DNA from 3 places in the Paenibacillus sp. Pae15 genome. Region 1 is predicted to be linked to each of the others. Evidence: predicted binding sites of a transcription regulator. Region 1 holds the regulator's gene; each other region holds the start of a gene.

Region 1 (2,276 bases):
AGGAGCCGTCGTCTCGTTCACGCGTTCGCTGGCTCTATCCTTGGTGAAACGGGGAATTCGGGTCAATGCCGTCGCTCCGGGGCCAATCTGGACTCCGCTGATCGTCTCCAGCTATTCGGCGTATGAAGTATCGCGCTTCGGCCTGGATACTCCGATGAAGCGTGCAGGGCAGCCGTTCGAGCTGGCTCCGGCTTACGTGTTTCTGGCATCAGATGATTCCAGCTATGTGACCGGTGAGGTTGTTCATGTCAACGGTGGAGCTATGGTGACGACGTAGATTTTTGGTTTTTCTAATTGAGCATCATATATAAACAAGCCTAAACAAGCCGCTTATCCGCATAACGCCGGAACAGGCTTATTTTACGCAGATCATATGCTTGCAAACGCTCAACAAGATTTCCTGCGGTGCACTGGGCTCATAAAAAGTGGATTTCAGCGGTAAAATCCTTCCTCGCTTTCCAAAGACTCGCCATAAATGCGTTGATATAAAAAATCCCTTTCAACCGGCGGAATCGGCGGTGAAAGGGAAAAAATTATTGAATATTTCTGAATACACCAATGACTTTGCCCAAGATCGTGACGTTCTTGAGTCTCAGCGGCTCCATCGTCGGGTTCTCAGGCTGCAGTCGAATATGATCCTTTTCCTTATAAAAGGTTTTCACTGTCGCTTCATCGTCTTCGGTCATGGCAACGACAATATCTCCGTTATTGGCGGTTTGCTGCTGGCGTACGATAACATAATCCCCGTTATGAATACCGGCCTCGATCATACTTTCTCCGATTACGCTTAGCATAAAGACGTTATCATTTTTTACATAATGGCTGGGCAGCGGGAAGTAATCCTCGATGTTCTCCGTCGCGGTAATAGGTACGCCGGCGGTAACGCGCCCGATCAAAGGCACTCTGGCAACCGATACGGAGAATGCGCCGTCCGCCGAGCTTCCGTCCAATATTTCAATAGCTCTCGGCTTCGTCGGGTCTCTGCGAATCATTCCTTTCTTTTCCAAACGTTCCAAGTGCCCGTGAACTGTGGAACTGGATGCCAGTCCCACAGCCTCTCCGATCTCTCTTACTGAAGGGGGATAGCCTTTTTCTCTGACCTCATTCTTGATAAAGTCTAGAATCGCCTGCTGCCGATTGGAAATTTTGCTCAAGATCATCACTCCATTTTTGGTAATCATTACTTAGAAGTATAACATAGAACCGGAGTTCGTACAAACATAAGTTCGAATAAATGGTTGACACAAACAAATGTTCCTGATAGATTAAAAACAGAACAAATGTTTGGAGGTCGATCATGATGATTCAAAATTCTCGGCTTATACATAACTATCATTCCCGCCAGGTAATGCTAACCAAGCATAATGATAATAATAAGGGAACATATGTTCACGCTGCCGTTTTGGGTGCCTTGCTTTTTTGTGCAGTGTTCTTTATCTCTACGATGTTCAGCTTCTTTTTTGACCAAGATGTTCATGCGGCATCCTCGCAGCCTCAGATATATTCTTACGTGGAGGTTGAATCGGGGGACACGCTTTGGAGCATTGCCTCTCAATATGCGGACCAAGGACAGGATATAAGGGAATATATACATCAGATCAAAGGGATCAACCATCTTAAGAATTCCCATTTGCAAGTAGGACAAAAATTGTTGCTTCCCTAATCGCTGCGCATGTGCCGTATTGCTTCTCTTGACAATCAGATTCGGTAATGTCAAAGTATAATTTGAAATGACATTACCGGGAGGATCGGCATGAGTGAATCGAATCATGATGCATTGGTGCGGCGAATTAACGAATTGGCCCGCAAAGCGAAATCGGAAGGGCTAACCGATGCCGAACTGGATGAACGCAATGGATTAAGAAGGAAGTATATCGATTCTTTTAAAACCTCCTTGCGTGGTCAACTGGATAACATCAAGTTTGTTGATCAGGAAGAGAAGAAGTAAGAAGGGGGGTTAAGGGATGAATTATCGTGTTTTGGGCAAAAGCGGAATTGCCGTTTCCGAGCTTTGTTTAGGAACAATGACATTCGGAAATACGACAAACGAACAAGACTCGATTGAAATGGTTCATCGTTTTTTGGATCGCGGAGGAAACTTTATTGATACGGCGGATGTGTATGTCTCCGGTGTTTCCGAAGAGATCGTGGGAAAAGCGATTCGGGAGCGTCGTTCCGATGTGATCTTGGCGACCAAGGTACGCTTTCCTACAGGTAATAATGTCAATCACGTCGGTTTATCCCGAAAACATATTCTCGACGGTGTGGAAGCCAGT
Region 2 (2,276 bases), on a different contig from region 1:
CAAATGATAGCGGCGTGATGTATTTTATTGATGTTCAGCATGATGAACAGATAACCTCCTGGCCTCATTCTTCGGAATCCAAGCAACCGCCCGAACCGGTGAGCCGGAACCGCCTTTAATCTTGAGCGGAAAACCGATAAAGAAGGATTCTCCGGCAATCCGCTCCAATCCTTTCAGGTTTTCAAAAATGGTAATGCCATTCCCGAGAAGCTGATAATGTGCCGGATAGCCGTCTGAATGCGAACTGTCAACGGCCAGCGTATCGCATCCCACAGCCTTTATTTTTTTGGATGCCAGATAGGCGGCAGCTTCCTCGCTCAGACCGGGCCAACTGGCCGTGTAGGTTCGGCCGGCGGATCGCGGCGTCCAATACCGGTCCCAGCCAAACCGGAATAATACGATATCCCCTTCTTCAATGGAAAAATGTTCCCTTTCCCACGAGAGCACCTCTTGCCTGGACACCAGATCCGAAGCTTCATAGCTGGAGAAATCGAGGGTCAACGCCCTTCCCATACAATGCTCCAGGGGTGTTTCCGCCATATACCGGTGTGCAGGCTCCCCTTCCTTCAAGAAGTTTCCCGTAGCATCTACATGCGTACCGCAATGTTCATTGATGAGCAGTTGGCACACAAGCGCCGGACTTCCTGTCTCGAACGAATCCCACTTGGTATGAAAATAGCGCGAGTGCGTCGGATAAACCGGCATATCCTCCTCCAGCACATGGGTTAAATCGATCATTTCCATGCTCTCAACGGCATGAAGCAGATTTCGAACACTGCTCATCGTTTCTCATCCTCCTCACAGGTTATGACCCATCCAACCATAGACCCTCAGGCCAAATAACGGCACGCAGAAGTTCATAAACGGAAACAAACGAACTCCCAAGCCTATCCGGGACGTTTATCTCTTCTAACCATTATCTTCCATAGGCGCCGCTTATGTCCAGCCTTCTCCCCCCAATATCGGGTCTCGGAAAAAATTACCTGAGGCTCTCCTATTGAAATACGAATATTTGTTCGCTATCCTGTGTATGTTAAGAACATACGTTCTGTAAGTGAGGGTGAACATCATATGCTGACTTCCGTTTCAACTTCTAACAAGAGCGCGCGCACCATCATGCTGGCGGACTGTCAGTCGTTTTATGCCAGCGTAGAAAAAGCGGATCACCCGGAATACAAAAATAAACCCGTTGCTGTGGCGGGAGATCCCGCACGCCGGTCCGGAATCATTCTGGCCGCTTGTCCTATAGCCAAAAGCTATGGAGTAACCACCGCCGAACGGCTTGGCGAAGCATTGAACAAGTGCCCGGATCTGGTTGTGGTACGTCCCCGCATGCAGCATTATATCGATGTTTCGCTGATGATTACACAAATCTATGAAGAGTATACCGATCTTGTTGAAGTATTCAGCATCGACGAGCAATTTCTGGACGTTTCGGCAAGCTTGTCCATTTTCGGGGATCCTGTAACGATTGCCCGGTCGATTCAACAGAAGGTCCTGAGGCAAACCGGGGTATGGGTGAGGATCGGAATCAGTTCCAACAAAATACTGGCTAAAATCGCAACCGATATATGGGCCAAAAAGAATGAGAGCGGCGTGTTTACCCTACCCGCTTCACAAGTGGAAGATTTACTGTGGCCTCAGCCCGTAAATAAGATGTTCGGAGTCGGCTCCCGTATGACGGCTCATTTTACCCGCTTTGGCATGCATACCATAGGCGATATCGCGAGAACGCCGCTTCCGCGCCTCAAAGCTCGATTCCGTGCCTATTTCGGCAAGCAGTCGGATATCCATGCCGAGGTGATGTGGCGGACGGCGAACGGCCTGGATGAAAGTGTGGTTACTCCCAAAACCTTTGATACTCCGCCCAAGTCCATCGGACACATGATGACTTTACCCAGAGACTACACGAAAACGACCGAGGTGGACACGATCCTTCTCGAGCTCACGGAGGAGGTCTGCCGCGACTGCCGGCGTAAAGGATATATGGGTTCCGTAGTGACGGTGAGCTGCATGTGCAGCCCCTACGAAGCACCGACCGGATTTTCCCGCCGGATGAAGATGCCGGACCCTACGAATCATACGAATACGGTATTCAAAGCCGTGAAGAAGCTTTTTTATCGCTTTTGGGACCATATGCCAGTACGCCGCCTCGGCGTCACCTTAAGCCAGTTAACGAATGATCAAAATTATCAGCTTACCTTATTCGAGGATCAAGAAAAAATCAGGTCTTTAGAGAAAGCAACTGACTTGATAAAGGATCGGTACGGGAGCTC
Region 3 (2,276 bases), on a different contig from region 1:
AAGCCAAGGTCGTCTCCGAACGCTTCTGACGGGAGGGGATCTGCGACAAAACCTGACCCCGGGGGTCAGGTTTTGGAATGCACCCGTTAAGTAAGCTGCGTCCATGGCGCGGTGCAAAGAATATGCTTACGACGGTAATGGATACGTTTTGAACTGTTCTATGAAGGTCATGCGGCCCGTTTTGCCGATAAATTCAGACATGTTGTCTCCGTAGTGCATAAGCAGCACTTTTTCCTGCACTTCCTCGGGCAGAGTAAGCAGCTCGTCAAGGCAAGCGTGTACGGTACCGGGACAGAACAATTGACAGTCATGCAGAATGACTTCGCAGCCTTGTTCATGCAATCCGGTCAGCAGCGTCTTGCTAAACCTCATGTCTGCGCTGTAAAACACCTTGCCGTTGAGCAGAAAGGAGTAGCTCGCTTTACCGGGGATATGATCGGTAGGCAGCAGCTCCACGGTCAGTTTCGGATGGATGGAAGTCGGCGTTCGTTCCGCCAAAGCAGCGACTTCGAAATAATCGTTCAAGCCGACAAGGCCCTCCGCCTTGTTCTCAAGTCCTCCCCGAAGCGTATGCTCCCACAAGACGGCTTCCAGCGGAGCCGGGACGAGCAGCTTGATTTTACGTTTGAATACATACCTGTACTGAAAAGCAAGTTCTTCGAGCCCGCCTACATGATCCGCATGGATATGTGAGATGAGCACCGCATCGATCCGGTCGAGCGGAATGCCGAGCTCGTACAATGCTCTGGGAGCGGTAATTCCGCAGTCGATTAATAACGTGAAGCCGTCGGCATGAATCAATGCGTTGTTGTTGTAAAAGTTTTTGGCAAATGCGCTTCCCGTACCGATCATTTGAATTTGCAGGCTCATTCGCGATCCTCCACTCGCCTATGGCATACCAGCCGAATATTATTTAATCTACCATGTTTTTTATGAAGGATTCAAGAACATTTTGACAGGTTTTGGATCAGGAAAGAATGGGGGGATAAGGATTGAAAAACGAACATATGTTCTATATAATGAGGTAAAGATCATGAAATTTCGGGTGGGCGAATATGCGGAATAGTGCGATAGAGCTGTGGATTCATCAATATATAGTGACTTTGCATCTGCTTAAAGCGCTGGAGCTGGACCGCAAATACGCCGGAGCGATGAAGCTGTCCCGGATTTGGAACGGATTGTTCGAACGGCTGTCCATTCGGGTGGAGAGGGAGCACGTCGGCATAAAACAGCGGCTGCGCAAGAGCGGATGCCGCATCGTGCTTGAAGAAATCACGCCGGAGCGGAATTATCACGTCATGTACGTGTATCAGGGCTACGAATTTCACTGCTCGATCATGCCGGCCGTGCTCAGGGGCAAGTGTGAAGAGAAGCTGCAGGAACTGCTGGAAGCAAAGGAGTAGGCCCCGCAGACAGCACGGGGAAGACCGGGGAATTTCCCGGGCAAGCGCACGAAACGTCACAGCTCGTCAAAAAGACGGGACATCATTCGACATTCATGTTCGCGTCCTTATTGGCATATTTTGTATAATTAATCAGTGAATACCTTTATAAATAACTAGATATAGATTTTTTTTCAAAAAAGTTTGGGCTTTTCCCACAAACACCGCAACTCTTGCGAACCATCGGAGTATAAGATAACATACCAAGAACACGATGGAGGTTGCTTGAAATGAAGGTGCCGCGATTGCTGACGTTGATGCTGTCGCTTTCCCTCTTCGGGACGACAGGGGTCTACGCCAGTTCCATGTGGGGCGAGTTTGAAGGTTATGTGAAAGCCAAAGTGCTGATTAACAATGCGGAAAGACCGTTCAAGGACGGCGAGACACCCGCTTTTTTGATTAAAGGAAGCACCGTGCTTCCCGTTCGTGCCCTGTCCGAATCTCTGCAAGCTCTGGTCAAATGGGATGACGCCTCGAAGACCGTATCCATTTACAAGCCGAATGTACACATGTTTGTAGCGAAGAAAGTCAATGACGATTATTCCATTAATCAGCCGTTTGGCGGAGTCAAAAAGGGAGACCGGCTGGACTTTGCGGTATTTGCTCAAGTGGACAGCCTGACCATACCGATCCACTCCTTTAAGATTTCCATCATATCGCCTAGCGGCGAGGAAGTGGCGGTTCATGAGAAGGTCGTCGGCGGTCAAAGGGAAAGCTTCTGGTATCCGTGGCCGTTTAACGTGTCGTTTAATGAAGCCGGCAAATATGTAGTGAAATTTTCCATTAAAGATAGCGAAACGGGCAGTTATACCGTAGTCTCGGAGAAACTGATCG

The links. The regulator LexA, encoded in region 1, represses DNA repair genes until DNA is damaged. The targets are predictions, from matches to a motif close to CGAACATATGTTCG.
Region 2: a site for LexA is predicted at 1,006-1,019, ahead of NR121_RS16025 (DNA polymerase IV). Genes of this name have one in related genera too.
Region 3: a site for LexA is predicted at 1,001-1,014, ahead of NR121_RS15565 (YhjD family protein). Genes of this name have one in related genera too.

Annotation. Positions count from the first base shown of each region.
Region 1 is NZ_JALJRM010000036.1:3,104-5,379, reverse strand. It holds gene NR121_RS22220 (SDR family oxidoreductase) at 1-277, shown strand, start outside; gene lexA (transcriptional repressor LexA) at 534-1,154, opposite strand; gene yneA (cell division suppressor protein YneA) at 1,298-1,663, shown strand; gene NR121_RS22205 (DUF896 domain-containing protein) at 1,754-1,948, shown strand; gene NR121_RS22200 (aldo/keto reductase) at 1,965-2,276, shown strand, end outside.
Region 2 is NZ_JALJRM010000018.1:107,125-109,400, reverse strand. It holds gene gloA2 (SMU1112c/YaeR family gloxylase I-like metalloprotein) at 1-38, opposite strand, end outside; gene NR121_RS16030 (cyclase family protein) at 25-783, opposite strand; gene NR121_RS16025 (DNA polymerase IV) at 1,072-2,276, shown strand, end outside.
Region 3 is NZ_JALJRM010000018.1:11,691-13,966, forward strand. It holds gene pruA (L-glutamate gamma-semialdehyde dehydrogenase) at 1-29, shown strand, start outside; gene NR121_RS15560 (MBL fold metallo-hydrolase) at 127-870, opposite strand; gene NR121_RS15565 (YhjD family protein) at 1,056-1,403, shown strand; gene NR121_RS15570 (stalk domain-containing protein) at 1,673-2,276, shown strand, end outside.